DNA from 3 places in the Vibrio sabulosilitoris genome. Region 3 is predicted to be linked to each of the others. Evidence: predicted binding sites of a transcription regulator. Region 3 holds the regulator's gene; each other region holds the start of a gene.
The links. Region 3 encodes PurR, which represses purine synthesis genes. Its sites were predicted from a motif close to TNANGNAAACGTTTNCNTNA; they were not measured.
Positions count from the first base shown of each region.

Region 1: purE (5-(carboxyamino)imidazole ribonucleotide mutase) is a predicted target of PurR. The motif match lies at 3,397-3,416, and genes of this name have one in related genera.
Region 2: purL (phosphoribosylformylglycinamidine synthase) is a predicted target of PurR. The motif match lies at 2,888-2,907, and genes of this name have one in related genera.

Region 1 covers NZ_AP029599.1:380,212-386,022, reverse strand. The annotation lists gene ACZ5R2_RS01935 (DNA topoisomerase family protein) at 1-144, shown strand, start outside; gene ACZ5R2_RS01930 (IS110 family RNA-guided transposase) at 547-1,584, opposite strand; gene ACZ5R2_RS01925 (5-(carboxyamino)imidazole ribonucleotide synthase) at 1,705-2,835, opposite strand; gene purE (5-(carboxyamino)imidazole ribonucleotide mutase) at 2,839-3,324, opposite strand; gene tsaC (L-threonylcarbamoyladenylate synthase type 1 TsaC) at 3,508-4,065, shown strand; gene hemF (oxygen-dependent coproporphyrinogen oxidase) at 4,100-5,032, shown strand; gene aroE (shikimate dehydrogenase) at 5,045-5,811, shown strand, end outside.
Region 2 covers NZ_AP029599.1:3,123,843-3,129,653, forward strand. The annotation lists gene purL (phosphoribosylformylglycinamidine synthase) at 1-2,746, opposite strand, end outside; partial or broken gene mltF (membrane-bound lytic murein transglycosylase MltF) at 3,087-4,523, shown strand; gene ACZ5R2_RS14680 (hypothetical protein) at 4,760-4,894, shown strand; gene tadA (tRNA adenosine(34) deaminase TadA) at 4,980-5,498, opposite strand; gene ACZ5R2_RS14690 (S-(hydroxymethyl)glutathione dehydrogenase/class III alcohol dehydrogenase) at 5,664-5,811, shown strand, end outside.
Region 3 covers NZ_AP029600.1:1,469,164-1,474,974, reverse strand. The annotation lists gene ACZ5R2_RS22075 (alpha/beta fold hydrolase) at 1-2, shown strand, start outside; gene ACZ5R2_RS22070 (putative signal transducing protein) at 22-336, opposite strand; gene ACZ5R2_RS22065 (TVP38/TMEM64 family protein) at 345-1,046, opposite strand; gene ACZ5R2_RS22060 (TfoX/Sxy family DNA transformation protein) at 1,329-1,919, opposite strand; cyclic di-GMP riboswitch class I at 2,031-2,142, opposite strand; gene purR (HTH-type transcriptional repressor PurR) at 2,282-3,295, opposite strand; gene torD (molecular chaperone TorD) at 3,481-4,134, opposite strand; gene ACZ5R2_RS22045 (alpha-L-glutamate ligase-like protein) at 4,313-5,278, opposite strand; gene ACZ5R2_RS22040 (inactive transglutaminase family protein) at 5,282-5,811, opposite strand, start outside.

The DNA.
Region 1 (5,811 bases), on a different replicon from region 3:
AAATGCCGCTTTGCAGTGAACCTGCCACCGATCGCCGGACAGTGCAGCGCATGTGGCTTCAACCTTCTGGTTGAGAAGAAACGCGCGTCAGGTAAGGTACTCCTGTGCGCCGATAAAAAGTGCCAACACCAGCAAAACCCGTAAAAAAGGGGCGAGGTGCGGGGATGGGCGGAGCGAGGGGTTAGCGCTCGCGGAACACGACACGCTTTCCTGAACAATATAGAGTCTGTTTTGAATACTAAAAAGGAGCCATAAGGCTCCTTTTTAGTATTCAAAACATCGGATTAGAGGGCAGCACACTCAATACGAAACACTCGCTGTAGACTGCTCGCTTATGTGGACTCCCCCTTGTCAACAGCAGTAATTAACAAATAAAGAATAAATGCGTGCTTATGTACGAGCTCTGATTGAGAAGCTATCTCTGGCTCTGTGATATTTACGCGAACTCGTGGTCAACTCTCCTCGGCGAGCTTAATGCTCCTAGCGAGATACTGACTCTACGAGCTGATTTTCATCTTTTATTGAGCATTACTGTTGTTTAACGCTTTAAGCCTCTAAAGGCTCGGCTTTGTATTCGGTATTTTTGGTTAGCATAGAGAACGCTGTTCTGACTGTTTTATTTGCTAAAGCCACAGCAGCACAGCGCTTTCCTCGTCGCTCAACCAACTGTTGGATCCACTGTTCTTTTTTGGTTCTGGCTTCGCGGCGCATTACTTGATTTATCACCGACATCGCTCCACTCACCAAGTAGCTCCTAACCATTTTATTTTTGACATACTTACCTATGGAGCCCAGTTTGGTCTTACCACCAGAAGAGTGCTGTATTGGGGTCAAGCCAATACAAGCTGCTGCATCACGCCCTGTTTTGAAAAAACCCATCTCGCCACAACCAAGAGAAATATATAGATTAATCGCATTCAAAGGGCCTACACCCTCTATCGCCATAAGCTTTTTGCATTCCTTCTGCCTATGTGCAGCTTTTTCTATACAGCTATCATATTGGTCGACGTTTTCAACATGGGTTAAATACTGTTGCCAGGCCGTATTAAGTGCCACCCTAAATTCACTAGAAAAACCATTCTCTGCATCTTCTAGAGCCGATGCAACAACACCGTTTATTCCCCCTTTACTCGGCGAAATACGGATATTGAACTCGAGTAATAGAGAAGAGAGTTGATTGAGACTGGCGACCTTGTGTTTCACTGCAAGGTCTCGTAGGCGAATAAGGCTTTGCTTCTCTTGTTGCTCTTTAGATTTGCCATTAATAAACTGAATATCAGTAACTTGCGAAGCCTGAACGATAGCTAGTGCATCATTCTTATCGGTCTTTTGGTTTTGTCGAATACTGGCAACCAGCTTAGCTGAAATGAGTCTGGCATCATGCCCGCACGCTATAGCTTGTTGCTTCCAGTAGTTAGAGGTGCCACACGCTTCGAAAACGATGGTCATCGGTTTAGACGTTATAAGCCAGTGGTTAAAATCCTGAGGTGTCATTGCCTTATTGGAACGCACTTTGCTGTGTTGCGTAACACAAACTTGGATTTCACTCTTTGCTAAATCAACACCAGATACTATACGTTTCATATTGGACTCCTTTTAACATTTAGGCTTTACAACTCAAATGTTAGTCAACCTTTCGGGGTTGGGGGAGTCCAATTATCTCCTCGGAACGAAGTGTAACCCGCTCCCCGCCCCTATCCGTTGTTAGCGATTTTGCTCGGCAAACTCGTGCACAGCCGGGTAAGCCTGGCTATCCAGCTCATCCGCAAGAGCAATCAATTGCTGTGTCAGTGCGGCTTTGCTGTCTGCGCAGACGTTGATGTGCCCCATCTTGCGTCCTGGGCGTTTGTCTTTGCCATACCAGTGGATGTGGCAGCCTTCGATTGCCAACAAGCTATCTGGCAGTGTGTCTTCACCCAAGATGTTGATCATTGAGGTTTGGCGGATCAGCTTGGTGCTGCCAAGCGGCATGCCGCAAACCGCGCGCAAGTGGTTTTCAAACTGACACGTGATCGCACCTTGTTGTGTCCAGTGGCCAGAGTTGTGCACGCGCGGCGCAATCTCATTAACCAATAGCTGACCGTTAACATCGAAGAATTCGAGCGCCAGTACGCCAACATAGTCGAGGCTGTTCGCTACGGCGGTGAACATCTCTTTTGCCTGCAACTGCAGTGCGTTATCTTCAATCGCAGTAGAAAGTGACAGTACGCCGTTGGTATGAATGTTTTCAGCCAGCGGGTAGACCTCAACCTGACCATCTTTACCACGCGCCCCAACCAGAGAGACCTCGCGGTTAAATGGCACAAACTCTTCCGCTACGATAGCTTGAGTTGCGGTCGCAGCGATACACTCTGCCATCTCGTTCCAGATCGCATCGACATCATCTCGCGACTTTAAGCGCCATTGGCCCTTGCCATCGTAACCACCGAGCGCGCTTTTTAGCACCATCGGGATACCTACAGTCTCAATCGCTTGCTCGAAGTCTTCACGGCTGTTGATCACCGCGTACTTGGCATTTTTTACCCCAGCGTTGTCGAGTAAGGCTTTTTCAATCCGGCGATCGCCGCCCGCTTTAATCGCATCTGTGGTCGGGAGGAACTTGCCGCTGCGTTCACAGATATCCAGCACATCGTGTGGAATATGCTCAAACTCGGCCGTGATCACGTCCGCTTGCTCAATCGCATTCTCCAAGCCGTGGCCAACCACGGCTTGAGTCAATGGGTGAACAATGTTCTCACTGCCCACATCGAATGCTGTGATTTGGATGTTTAGCGGTGCACCCGCTAGCGACATCATGCGTGCTAGCTGACCGGCACCTAAAACAAGCACCTGCATGGATTAGTCCTCAGCTGGGTTTGGGTTAGCAAGAACCGTTTCGGTTTGCTCATTTCGGAAAGCTTCGACCTTCGCCATTACTTCTTCATCGTGGGTACCGATGATTTGCGCGGCAAGAATACCGGCATTGGCAGCGCCTGCTTCACCAATTGCTAAAGTACCGACTGCGATACCTTTTGGCATTTGCACGATAGACAGCAGTGAGTCCATGCCTTTTAGTGCACGTGATTGTACCGGTACACCCAGAACTGGCACGCTAGTGAACGCGGCTGCCATACCCGGCAGGTGCGCAGCGCCGCCAGCACCAGCGATGATCACTTTGATACCACGCTCTTTGGCGCTGTTTGCATAGTCAGCAAGTAGCTGAGGAGTACGGTGAGCTGAAACCACTTTTGTTTCGTAAGGCACGCCAAACTGATCCAGCATGTCTGCTGCTAGTTTCATTGTTGGCCAGTCAGATTTTGAACCCATAATGATGCCGACTTTCATCTCTTGCTCCTAAATAATCACAATTTGAGGTGGTAAAGTAGAATTTGAGCGCATTATACGAGTATTTGTGTTGCAAGCAAACGTTTGCGCGCGGTGGCAAAAAAGAATAGTGTTTGCACTATTAGTTAAGTCATAGCAAAGTCTCAGTTCAATACCATTTTCAACGATGCCGGGAGTGACAGCGTGGACAATTTTGCAGCGGCGATTGATGCCCTGACTCAAGGAAAAGTGATAGCCTATCCGACCGAAGGCGTGTTTGGGGTAGGGTGCGATCCTGACAATCCACAGGCGATACAGAGCCTGCTTGCCATTAAGCAGCGCCCGGTTGAAAAAGGCCTGATCTTGATCGCTGCTAGCTACGAGCAGATTAAGGCCTATATTGATGAAACTCAGCTCAGTGAAGCACAGCTGGCGGCTATCCGCGCGACTTGGCCAGGCCCTGTGACCTGGGTTGTTCCGGCGAGTGATAAGGTTTCGCCTTGGGTGTCTGGTCAGTTTGATTCGGTCGCGGTCCGCGTGACAGACCATCCGTTAGTCCAGCAGCTGTGTCAGCAGTTTGGCAAGCCGATCACCTCAACCAGTGCCAACCTGACCGGTCAGCCTCCGTGCAAAACTCATCAAGAGGTGGTGGAGCAACTGGGTAATCTACCGGTGACGATTGTTGAAGGCGAGACGGGTGGGCGAGCCAACCCAACGGAAATCCGTGATGCCAAAACAGGTCAGGTGTTTCGTCAGGGTTAATTAAACACAGGGTTAATCAAATAAAAGGAAGACAGTGTCAGTGATCGACAAATATGCAGTAAAAAACTATCTCCTTGGGCTTCAAGATGAGATCTGCCAACAGCTTGAGCAGGTTGATGGTCGTGCTCGATTCGTTGAGGACGCATGGTCACGAGAGCAAGACGACAAGCTAGGCGGCGGTGGCCGCAGTCGAGTGATGAAAGCTGGTGACGTTTTCGAGCAAGGTGGCGTCAATTTTTCTCATGTCACTGGCGCGAAAATGCCAGCCTCGGCGACGGCGCATCGTCCAGAGCTGGCTGGAAGGCGCTTTGAGGCTATGGGTGTCTCTTTGGTCATGCACCCCAACAATCCTTTTGTGCCAACGTCGCACGCGAATGTGCGTTTTTTCATTGCCGAAAAAGACGGTGAATCGCCAATCTGGTGGTTTGGAGGTGGTTTTGATTTGACGCCCTTCTATCCATTTGAGGCCGATTGCATCGAATGGCACCAGACCGCTAGCGACCTTTGTGCGCCTTTTGGTGAGGATGTTTATTCAGAGCATAAGGCTTGGTGTGACAAGTACTTCTATCTACCACATCGCGATGAGACCCGAGGGGTGGGAGGGTTGTTTTTTGATGATCTCAACCAGTGGGGGTTTGAGCGCTGTTTTGACTACATCAAAGCGGTTGGTGATGGCTATTGTCGCGCTTATCTGCCGATCGTCGAGCGACGTAAGAACACACCATTTACTGAGCAGCAGCGAGAGTTCCAACTCTATCGCCGTGGCCGTTATGTTGAGTTTAACCTAGTGTATGACCGTGGCACGCTGTTTGGCCTGCAGAGTGGTGGGCGAACCGAATCGATCTTGATGTCGATGCCACCGTTGGCGCGCTGGGAGTACGGCTATCAGGCTGAGAGTGGTTCAGCCGAGAAGCAATTGACCGATCAATTCCTCAAGCCACGAGATTGGCTAGAGCAAGAACAATAAGGAAAGCAAACAATGAATTCGCCAGTGGACCGCTACTTGGTGTTCGGTAATCCGATCAAGCAGAGTAAGTCACCTTTTATTCATACCCTGTTCGCGAGACAGACCAATCAGGTGATGGAGTACACCATGGCAGAGCCAGAGGTGGGTCAATTCACTCAGGCCGCGCGTGAATTCTTCGCCCAAGGTGGTAAAGGATGTAATGTCACCATGCCGTTTAAACTTGATGCGTTCGAGTTTGCTGACCGTCTGACAGAACGCGCGCAGCTTGCTGGGGCGGTGAATACGCTTAAAAAGCTGGATGATGGGCAGATCATTGGTGATACGACTGATGGTGCCGGGCTGGTTCAAGACTTGCTCAATGCACAGGTGGAGCTCACGGGGGCGCGAATTCTAATGATTGGTGCCGGTGGTGCTTGTCGCGGGGTATTACAGCCATTGTTGGAGCAAAAGCCTAAAGAGCTGCTGATCACCAATCGTACTTACAGTAAAGCGTGTGAGCTCGCCGAGCTGTTTGCGCCATTTGGACCGATTCGTGCGGTGCAAGCGGATGAATTAACCAGTGAATTTGATGTGGTGATCAACTCGACGGCATCCAGCATGACCGGGGACCTACCAGGGGTGCCTGATTGCATCTTTTCATCGATAACCACAGCGTACGATATGACCTACAAACCCCAACAAACCAGTTTTAATCGCTGGGCAAAAGAGTCAGGGGCAGCCAAGACCTTGGATGGGCTTGGGATGTTGGTTGGTCAGGCGGCGGAGAGCTTTATGGTTTG
Region 2 (5,811 bases), on a different replicon from region 3:
CGCCAAGCTGTGCGATGTCTGCTTTCAGGCCACAGTGACCAGCGAATGCCATCTCAGCTAGAGTAACGAATAGACCGCCATCGCCTTTATCGTGGTAAGCCACCAGTTTGTCATCGCGTACTAGAGATTGCATCGCATCGAAGAAGCCTTTTAGCTGCTCAGCGTTGTCAACGTCTGCAGGCTTATCACCAAGCTGCTTGTAAACCTGTGCAAGCGCCGTTGCACCTAGACGGTTTTTACCGTTACCTAGGTCAACAAGTACTAGCGAAGAGTCGCCTTTGTCAGTACGAAGCTGAGGGGTAACCGTCTTACGTACATCTTCAACACGACCAAATGCAGTAATAACCAGTGACAGTGGAGAAGTCACTTCTTTGCTTTCACCGTTGTCTTCCCATTTAGTCTTCATCGACATTGAGTCTTTACCGACTGGGATAGTTAGGCCTAGTGCTGGACATAGCTCTTCACCTACCGCTTTAACCGCTTCGTAAAGACCTGCGTCTTCACCTGGGTGACCCGCTGGAGACATCCAGTTAGCCGACAGTTTGATGTGCTTGATATCGCCGATATCCGTCGCTGCGATGTTAGTTAGAGACTCACCGACTGCAAGACGCGCTGATGCGCCGAAGTCGAGTAGAGCAACCGGAGTACGCTCACCCATCGACATCGCTTCACCATGGTAAGAGTCATAGCTTGCTGCTGTTACTGCGCAGTTTGCTACAGGAACCTGCCATGGACCAACCATTTGGTCACGTGCCACTAGACCCGTTACCGTACGGTCACCGATGGTGATTAGGAAGGTCTTCTCAGCAACCGTAGGCAGACGAAGAACGCGGTCAGCGGCTTCGTTAACTTCAATGCCGTCTCGCGTGATCGCTGGGCTATCCACTTTTAGCGTTTTAGCATCACGGTGCATCTTCGGCGTTTTGCCAAGCAGGATATCCATTGGCATATCGATTGGCGTGTTGTCGAAGTGAGAATCCTCTAGCGTCAGGTGACGCTCTTCTGTTGCCACACCAACGACTGCGTATGGTGCGCGCTCACGCTTACAGATCGCATCGAATACGTCCATATTCTCAGGCGCAACTGCCATTACGTAACGCTCTTGCGATTCGTTACACCAGATCTCAAGCGGGCTCATGCTCAGCTCGTCGTTCGGTACGTCACGCAGCTGGAACAGACCGCCACGCTCGCCATCGTCACACAGCTCAGGAAGTGCGTTCGAGATGCCGCCCGCGCCCACATCGTGGATAAAGGCGATTGGGTTTGCATCGCCTAGCTGCCAACAACGGTCGATCACTTCCTGACAGCGACGCTCCATCTCTGGGTTTTCACGCTGTACTGAAGCAAAATCTAGGTCTTCTGCCGACTGACCAGACGCCATAGAAGACGCAGCGCCGCCGCCCAGACCGATGTTCATCGCTGGACCACCAAGCACGATAAGCTTCGCGCCAACTGGGATCTCTTTCTTCTGTACGTGCTCGTCGCGGATGTTACCCATACCGCCGGCAATCATGATTGGCTTGTGGTAGCCACGCACTTCTTCGCCTGCATGAGAAGTCACTTTTTCTTCGTAGGTACGGAAGTAACCAAGTAGGTTTGGACGACCAAATTCGTTGTTGAACGCCGCGCCGCCCAGTGGGCCTTCTAGCATGATGTCTAGGGCGTTAACGATACGACCTGGCTTACCGAAATCTGTTTCCCACGGCTGCTCAAAACCTGGGATACGCAGGTTTGAGGTTGTGAAACCAACTAGGCCCGCTTTTGGCTTACCACCGATACCGGTTGCGCCTTCATCGCGGATTTCACCACCAGAACCTGTCGAAGCACCCGGCCATGGCGAAATCGCGGTTGGGTGGTTGTGCGTCTCAACCTTCATCAGGATGTGCGCATCTTCGTTGTGGTAGTTGTACTGGCGAGTCTCTGGATCTGGGAAGAAGCGACCGACTTTAGAACCCGTCATAACCGCCGCGTTATCTTTGTAAGCTGATAGCACGTGATCTGGCGTGGTTTCGAAGGTGTTCTTGATCATCTTGAATAGAGACTTGTCTTGCTCTACGCCATCGATGGTCCAGTCTGCATTGAAAATTTTGTGACGACAGTGCTCTGAGTTTGCCTGAGCAAACATCATCAGCTCGATATCGTTCGGGTTGCGACCCAGCTTAGTGAAGTTCTCAACTAGGTAGTCGATCTCATCTTCAGCAAGGGCAAGGCCAAGAGAAACGTTCGCTTCTTCTAGCGCCGCGCGACCGCCAGCTAGGATATCAACGTGAGCAACTGGTGCAGGCTCTGCAACGGTAAATAGCGCTGCTGCTTGCTCCAGCTCAGTGAATACCGCTTCCATCATGCGATCGTGGATCAACGCTTTCACTGCCTGAACTTGCTCGTCAGATAGTGCCGCTGATGTCTCAACGTAGTATGCCGTGCCGCGCTCTAGACGTTTTACTTTGTCTAGGCCACAGTTGTTCGCAATATCAGTCGATTTTGATGACCAAGGCGAGATAGTGCCTGGACGAGGCGTCACTAGAAGTAGAAGACCTTCTGGCGCGTGCTCTTCGATCGTCGGACCGTAAGTCAGCAACTTCTCAAGCTTCTCAATCTCTTGAGCGTCAAGATCCGCTGTTAGGTCTGCAAAGTGCATAAACTCGGCGTAAATACCTGTTACAGGTAGGCCTTGTTCACGACAAAGTTCCAAAAGTTTGTTTACACGAAACTCAGAAAGAGCTGGGGAACCACGCAAAATTCTCATGTGCTTAGGTCTCTTATGCAATGTATTAAGATAAAATTAGCCTAAATTCAATAACTTACTCCCGCAAGCCTTGAACTTATGTCAATGTCATCTCCCGTTTGCGGGCGCATTATAAAGGATTTAGATTTGTGATGTAACACCCAAAGCAACCGTTTGCGTCATTTTTTTTCATTTCGCTGCGCTTGGTCATTATTGGGCGTTTATTTACTTCCCGCAGCAAAGGCTTTGCTCCCCCTGCAACAGCTGTTATACACTCTTGCTAAACACTATCCTCAAGTGACCTCGAGTTGCAGACCTCAGACTTTGCTTGAGGATATAAATTCTGTTTGACGTTGGTTGTATGCTTAATAAAACTCAAGTTTTTCTCGCCACTCTGTTGTCGAGCTTATTGGTTATCACTGGTTGTCAGTATGACTCCACCCCGCGCAGTGAGCTGCAAGAGATCAAAGATCGCGGCGTATTGAGAGTGGGCACAGTCAACAACCAACTCTCTTACTATATTGGCCCTGAGGGACCTGCGGGGCTCGATTATGAGCTGGCTCGCCAATTTGCCAAAGAGCTTGGCGTGCGTCTCGAAATACGCCCTGCGTATCGGATGTCGAATCTCTACCCTGCTCTGCAAAAGGGTGAAATTGACATCATCGCGGGGGGGCTGACCCAAGCAAGCAGCCAACATACGCCCTTTCGAGCTGGCCCAGCCTACTATTATGTCAGCCAACAGCTAGTGTATAAAACTGGCACTTGGCGTCCGCGTAATCTTGATCAGCTGGTGGAGCGCTTGCCACAATTGCTCACCGACAACGATATAGAAAACACGCTAAGTATCGCCGATAACAGTGATTTTGCACGCACCTTTAGTAGCATTAAACAACTGAATCCTAGTTTTCAGTATGCGGTGGCAGAGGATACCGATGTCAGCCAGCTGCTGCTAGGGGTATCGACAGGTAAACTGCAATTTACCGTCGCAGATTCAGTGGAACTCTCGCTGTCGCAGCGCATTTATCCAGAATTAGCGATTGCCTTTGAGCTAACCGAGGACCAACCCGTATCGTGGCTACTCAGACGCTCGGATGATGAGAGCCTATACGCGCTGTTGATTGAGTTCTTTGGCTACAGCAAACAAAGTGGTTATCTCGATAAACTCGAAGAAAAATACATTGGCCATATTGGCAGCTTTGATTATGTTGATACTCGCGCGTTTATCCGTGCTTTGGATAATACCTTGCCAAAATACGCCCCACTGTTTCAACAGTACGCTAGCGAGTTCGATTGGCGCCTGCTAGCGGCACTGGCCTATCAGGAGTCTCACTGGAAGCCTCACGCCAAGTCACCGACCGGTGTGCGTGGAATGATGATGTTGACCTTACCCACTGCCAAGAGCGTTGGGGTGACCAACCGACTCGACCCAGAGCAGTCAATTCGTGGTGGTGCCGAATATCTGCGGCGCATGGTTAATCGTATTCCAGACTCAATTGCTGAGCACGAGAAGATCTGGTTTGCCCTGGCCTCTTACAACATTGGGTACGGCCATATGATGGATGCCAGGCGCTTAACCCGAGCTCAGGGAGACAACCAAAACGCTTGGGCAGATGTCAAAGAGCGACTGCCACTGCTGAGACAGAAGAAATACTATAGCCAAACACGCTATGGCTATGCTCGCGGTGACGAAGCGCAGCAATACGTTGAGAATATTCGCCGCTACTACCAAAGCATCATTGGCCATGTTGAGAAACACCCGGAGCTTGAGGGTGATGGCAACCAAGAGTTTGTGGTGATCGAACCTGTGGCCTCAGCAATCAATCGCGAAATCGGCAAGCCTGACAATAGCCCAGAAGAGCAGCGTTCAGAGGTTGCTGCAACTGACGAACTTAATTCAGCACGATCGACTGCTCAAAACCAGTAAAACCCTAAAAATCGCTAGCAATCCGCGAGCGATTTTCCTTGATTTATTGCACTAAAGCCCTAATATAGGGGTTTGTCGTTATTTTACGACTATTGAGTTTGGAGGTTAGTATGCTTAGAAGAAGACGACTATCTCAGCGCCTCAATAAAACAGTTTCCGCCAACCGTCGCAAGCGTGTGCTTGCTGCCAACAAAAAGAAACTGATCAGACGCAATAACACCTTCGTGCAAGTCTTGTCACGCTAGGGTTTTGCGCCAGATAGCATCGCGCTAGGTAGCCAAAAGACGTTGCTCGGGATAAAAAATCACACTCGGGCAACCATCCTCTCCTCTACTCCTGTTGATCTCTTTTCACCTGTTTCAGGGCTTTAATCTCTTTACGTCGACGTTTAAAAAACGCCTGCAGCTGCGCACGACATTCATCAGCAAGTAACCCACCTTGGACTTCGGCGTAATGAAAAGCCGCATCACTGTTAAACAAGTTAAGTACGGTGCCTGCCGCACCAGCTTTGAGATCGCTAGCACCGAATACCACTCGATTGACTCGGCTGTGCAAAAGCGCCCCAGCACACATTGGGCATGGCTCTAATGTAACGTACAAGGTGGTATCCAATAACCGGTAGTTCTCGAGCACCTTTCCCGCTTGTCGTAGGGTCTGGATCTCCGCGTGTGCCGTCGCATCATGGTCGATAATTGAGCGGTTGTACCCTTGAGCGATAATCTCACCACCTTTAACTAGCACAGCCCCTACCGGCACCTCGCCCTGCTCTTCTGCGCGAGCTGCCAGCTGCATGGCCTTGCGCATAAAGTGCTCGTCTTGCTCACTAAACACGTTATCTATCGGCTCCATTGTTGCCCTTTACCCTGATAATAAAACCACGTCATCATACCGCCCTCTCACCGATATCCCTAGTGTTAACACATACTCTCGCACTCTATTGCTCACCTAGGCAACGAATCACTGCCCCTGAACTATACTTGCGATCAGATGAGCCCACGACAGCAAGGATAGAAAATGACTGAACAGTTTATCAAATCTCGCGCCGCCGTAGCTTGGGGTCCCAAGCAGCCACTTAAGATGGAAGAGGTCGATGTGATGCTTCCGAAAGCTGGCGAAGTATTGGTGCGCATCGTCGCCACTGGCGTCTGTCATACCGATGCCT
Region 3 (5,811 bases):
AATCCAGCACCTCTCTCTCGACTAATGTGGTGCCGGTGCTCCGCATTGCCAACAAGCACCAAACTGTCCCTCATTGTGTTCCTGACACTCACTGCATTGCCATCCAGAGAGACTGGCTTGCTGTTGAAATAGATAGCGCTCAATCAAGCGCTCGGCGGCGATTCTATCGTCGGCATTATACAGCCAAACATGAGGAAAGGTCTCTTCGTTAAACGGTAGTTCCCCTTGCAAGCCAAACAAACCATCGCCGCGCACCTCACAGCGGATCTGGTGTTGCTGGAGCATCTGCGCGACGATATGAGCTTCGGGTGGGTGTTTAGCAAAATAAATCTTCATTGCTGTCCTTATTTTGTTGCAGCGACATTACGTCTACGCTCGACAAAGTTCATTACCCACTTCATCAGCACCGGGAACAATCCGAGTAGCGCAAATGAGATCAGCACTGAAGGTGACACAATACCACCTAACGAGTCTATTTGTGCCAGTTGAGTACCGGCGTTTAGATAGACCGCTGTGCCGGGCAGCATACCAATTTGGCTAAAGAGGTAGAAACGACCGATAGACAAAGGTGTCAGACCCATCAGCAAGTTGATTAAGAAGAAGGGAAATACTGGGATTAAGCGTAACGATAGCAAGTACAGCGCACCGTCTTTCTCGATACCTTTGTTGATGGTACCTAGTTTGTCACCAAACTTACCCTGTACCCAGTCACGCAGCAAAAAGCGGCTGCTAAGAAACGCAAGCGTTGCACCGATACTGCTAGCAAAAGACACTAAGACTAAACTGGTCCAAAAACCAAACAGTGCTGCACCGAGTAGGGTAACCACTGCAGCGCCAGGTACCGAAAAGGCAGTAATACCGACATAAGCGAAAAAGTAAATTGCCGCTGCAGTGACAAAGTTAGCGTCGATAATGCTGCGCAGTGCCGCTTGTTGCTCTTTGGCGTTCTCGAGCGTCAGATACTGACCAAATTGTGTCGCTAGTGTTACAATGATAGCCACCAAAACCACACCCAAAATCACTTTTGTATTAAAAAACTTTTTCATCACTCTAATCCCTGTTTTAGCTGCAGTATACCGTAATTGGACTGACTATACAGACAGGATAGGAGAGAAATTTCTTTCACCAAAAAAAAAGGCAACAGGCTGTCGTTCTACGAGGTTCGAGTACGGGCTAGCGAGGGCTCTAGAGCACGTAGGAACACCTCAATTGGCCCCCAAAGCTAATGAAGTCTATTCACAGTTAGAGTTTAGAGATACGCGAAAATCAAAAAAGCCAGCTGATCGCTGGCTAAAATTTAGGTAAAGAATAGCAGGTTATATCAACGATTAGCAAAGCTGGTTAGCTAAATCATCACGTTGCTGCTGAGGGATCACCGACCAGTGGGTGCCTCTGAGTGCTCCTTCTAGAGAGTAGAGCAGCTCAAGGTTAACCGGTACAGTGTGGGTTTCCTGAATCGCGCGATAAGCGTTAACAGAGCCCGCTTCCTCGAGCTCAGAAACACTACCTATCCCTGCTTTTTTGAGCATTCTTTCCGTCGCAAGGCGCAGATTAGGTAAATCTTTAAGGCGCTGCGGCTTGGCGGTTTCTTGCTTAATTTTATCTTTTTTTGCGGCATCGAGAGCCACTGTTGCCATCTCAAGCAGACGCTGGGGATTCTCTAGGCAATCCTCAGCAAGTTGAAAATACTTAGTAACAACAGGAAAGCCCTTCTTCTCATAAACATAAGGTTCGAGGCCTTTGGCGGTAATTTCGGCATCTAATTCACTGCATTTGCGAATGTGCAAACGATTGCTAACGATGAGTGCAAACATTGCATCATCGACAAAAACGCCGAATCCGCCGAACATTGATCGCGATTTTACGCTCCCTAGTTGCTCAAATAAACGCATTGAGTCTTTTAAAATTGGTCTATCCATGGTTTTGTAAATCTCGGTAGTGAAACAACAGCCACCTAAATTCAGGCCCGAGAATTTAGCAAAAACGACGCGACACTTACATGAAGCAGGTAAATGAAGGGTCTTTTCACCGTCGGCAACCCCGCTACCTTTCTTCAAAAACGAGAGTTTTCACCCAAGTAATTGAAGGGTAAGGCCGGAGGCTTTGCGTCCCACCCTTTCAGATGGTTTGCCCTGTGCGTGGCATACGCCAAAATCATAATAAAAAGCTGGGCTGATATCACACATTTACTAACCGTAACGTGATATTAGTCCCAAAAAAGACTGGTCAATTCTTTTCAATTACACACTAACCGTGTAGGCATTTGATTTTGCTTCAAAAATTAATCTAAATTATTGATATCTTTGACGGTTAGTCGCTCTACGACCTCTGGGTGCATCTCAAAAACTCGCTTTTCATGCTCCTTGTTTTTGATTCTTTCTAACAGGATCTCAAAGGCATTTTTACCCACACGTCGTTTCGGTTGGTGTACGGTGGTCAGTGGTGGAGAGAAGTACTCGGCCAGCTCGATATTGTCATAACCGATCACAGACATATCTTCAGGGATACGAATACCGTTTTCCTGCAAGCGACTCATAAGACCAAGTGCCATGGTGTCATTAAAACAGAATACCGCGGTCGGCTTTTCATCCATTGCAGCGATCTTGTCCGCGGCAAGGACGGCAGTGTCACACTCAAAGTTGCCCTCAAGGATCCAATCCTCAACCACATTGAGGTTCGCCTCATCCATCGCGCGGCGAAAGCCGCTAATACGCTCCATACACGCAGCCTTTTCAAAGTGGCCGCTAAGGCAAGCAATCTTTTGGTGGCCCTTATCAATTAGAAACTTGGTCGCAAGGTAACCGCCCTCTTCAGAGTTATCAATGATTTTGTCAGCTTGAGAGGTTTCAGGGCCCCAGTCCATGATTACTTTTGGAATGTTAGGGTGGCTATCGAGCATCTCGTTGAGCTCTTCAGTCAAGTCTGAACACATGACCAGAATGCCATCGACACGTTTTTCGGCCAGCATACGAATATAATCGCGCTGTTTCTCGTAAATACCACCGGTGTTACACAAAATTAGGGTGTAGCCCTGACGGTAACAGTAACTCTCGACACCATCAATGACCTCAGAGAAAAACAGGTTAGTGGACTGAGTGACGAGCATGCCGATGGTACGGGTTGAATTACACTTCAAACTACGCGCCACCGCACTAGGAGCGTAATTAAGCTCCTTCACCGCTTGGTTTACTTTTTCTTGGGTAGCCTCAGCAACGAATCGGGTCTTATTGATAACGTGCGATACCGTTGTGGTAGAGACACCAGCAAGACGTGCGACATCTTTAATAGTGGCCATTGGTGTGTTCCTTAATAGTACTTATGGTTACCGCACAGATCTCAAGCGTTCGAACGTATCATGGTGAGGGAAATGCGGTATTCGCTAAGGGGTAAACAAAAAAACCGCTTTTACGAAAGCGGCTAAAAATATCCGAACATTTTAGACTGCTATCGTTTGCGGTGCAAACTTAATCGCCAATTGGGCTAACTTTCCTCGCCCAATAAGTAAAGACAGTCCAGCTTGAGAAAGGCGAGCAGTAACTCACTTACTGCAGCATAGAACCCAAACTGGTCGCGTTTTTTACATAAGGCGCAAAATTGAGGTACCCAAGTGAGCAGGTATTGGCGGATAAATTGTTCTTGCTCAGCAAAAGCCTGTTCAAGGTGGCGCTCCTGCTCGAGTTCATTCGAGCGAATGATGAGGTTGCCAAGAAAATCGAGCTCGACACCGAGGTGATCTGGGGGCTCATTCAAACCTTGGGAGACTTGAATATTATGCTCAGCGAGAAGTTGCTTCATTTTCAGGGCTGGTTGGCCATTGAGCATATGTTCAGGATCCAGATATACCGAGGCATAAGGTAAGGCCCCTTCTTTATCAGACTTAAGGAACAAGTCGCAAAAATCAGCGGCGAGTTCCAATTGAGCGTCTTCCCTGTCTTGCAGGCGATTGAGCGTATCAATAAAGTTTGCCACGGGTTGCTTTAACTGTGGGTTCTCCTCCAAGCCACTCAGAAATGCGCGAATTTCTGGACTTTGGTACTGGGCAAGATCTTTGTCGTCCAGCTCTCGACTGAACAGGCTTGAGAGCCACCAGTAGATCTCTGCTCGCTTATCATTAAACGCTTTCACTTCTTCAATCACGACCAACCCCACATCTCGTTCACTATGTTGATAAGTATAACTAATTTCTAAATAGTGGCATGGAGCAATAATGAGAGTAATAGACAAGCATTTCTAGGAGACCTGACGTAATCGATTGTTAGTATGAATAAAAATGCCGCCCGATGAGAGGGCGGCATTTTTGCTGTTTACTGACTTACTTGTTGAAGACACCAAACTGCTTAGCAGCGTAGGCGACCCGCTCTTTGGGTTTAGGGTATTCCGCTGGGAGCTCAAGGTTTTCAATATGCTTCAGTCGCGGAAGCAAGCCACTGCCGTTGGCAATTTGGATCGCTAATCCTGGACGAGCATTCAACTCCAGCACCATTGGCCCTTCTTCTTTATCCAGAACCATATCAGTACCCATATAACCAAGCCCAGTCATCTCCCAGGCACTCGCGGCAAGTTCAAGCAGACGCTCCCAGTGTGGGACTTGCAGTTGACTGAGCTCTTGGCCAGTGTCTGGGTGGTGCTCAACCGGTTGGTCAAACTGTACTGCGCGGACGGCGCGCCCTGTGGCGATATCAATACCAATCCCGACGGCGCCTTGGTGCAAGTTTGCTTTGCCATCTGAAGCAGTGGTTGAGCAGCGCATCATGGCCATGACAGGGTAGCCTTTGAACACGATGATCCGAACATCAGGCACTCCCTCTACGCTGTAGCCTTCAAAGCAGTCATCAAACTTAATCAAGTTTTCGACCACGGCCACGTCGTTTTTACCACCGAGCGAGAACAGGCCAGCAAGTGTGTTGCTGATATGACGTTCAACGTCCTCTTCGTTGATGGTTGAGCCAGAGGGCTTGGTGTAGACGCCATCTTGGTGGGAAATCACCACCAAGATACCCTTACCACCACTACCTTGAGCCGGTTTGATCACAAAGCCCGGCCAATCTTTGACCATCTTGTGAATTCGTTTCACATCCGCCTGGGTAGAGATGGTGCCAATCAGTTTTGGCACAGTACATCCCGCTGCCTCAGCAATGATCTTGGTTTTGAGTTTATCATCCACCAAAGGGTATTTAGAGCGATCGTTGTAGCGGCCAATGTAACTGTGGTTACGTTGGTTCATGCCCATGATCCCTTTGGCGCGCAGTTTACCGGGTGAGGTTAAACGTGAAAACATCGTTTAGTCCTCCGTTAGCGGTTTGAAGCGACGCAGCTCAGTTAGACGATAGCCAGTGTAGGTACCAAGGAGCAAGATACCGCCAAGTACGACAAACTGTAGACCGATAAAGTTAAATGTTAGGTGCTGGACATAGCTGTTGGTCATCGCCAAGTACACAAGCACAGCAGTGAGCAGTGAGCCACCACCTTGGAGCATAACCTCTTTAGCGCCTTCCTCCTCCCACAAGATTGACATACGTTCAATGGTCCATGACAAGATAATCATCGGGAAGAAGGTGATCGATAAGCCCTCAGTCAGGCCAATACGGAAGGCGACAACGGTAAATACTGAGATGATCATGATTACCGTGATGATCACCGCCGAGATCCGTGCGACCAACAGTAAGTTAAGTCGTGAAAGGTAACTACGGATCACAAGACCAGTGCCGACGATAAGTAGGAAGCCAACAATACCCGTCACAAGCTGAGTTTGGACAAACGCTACCGCAATCAATACGGGCATAAAGGTACCCGAGGTCTTAAGACCGATGA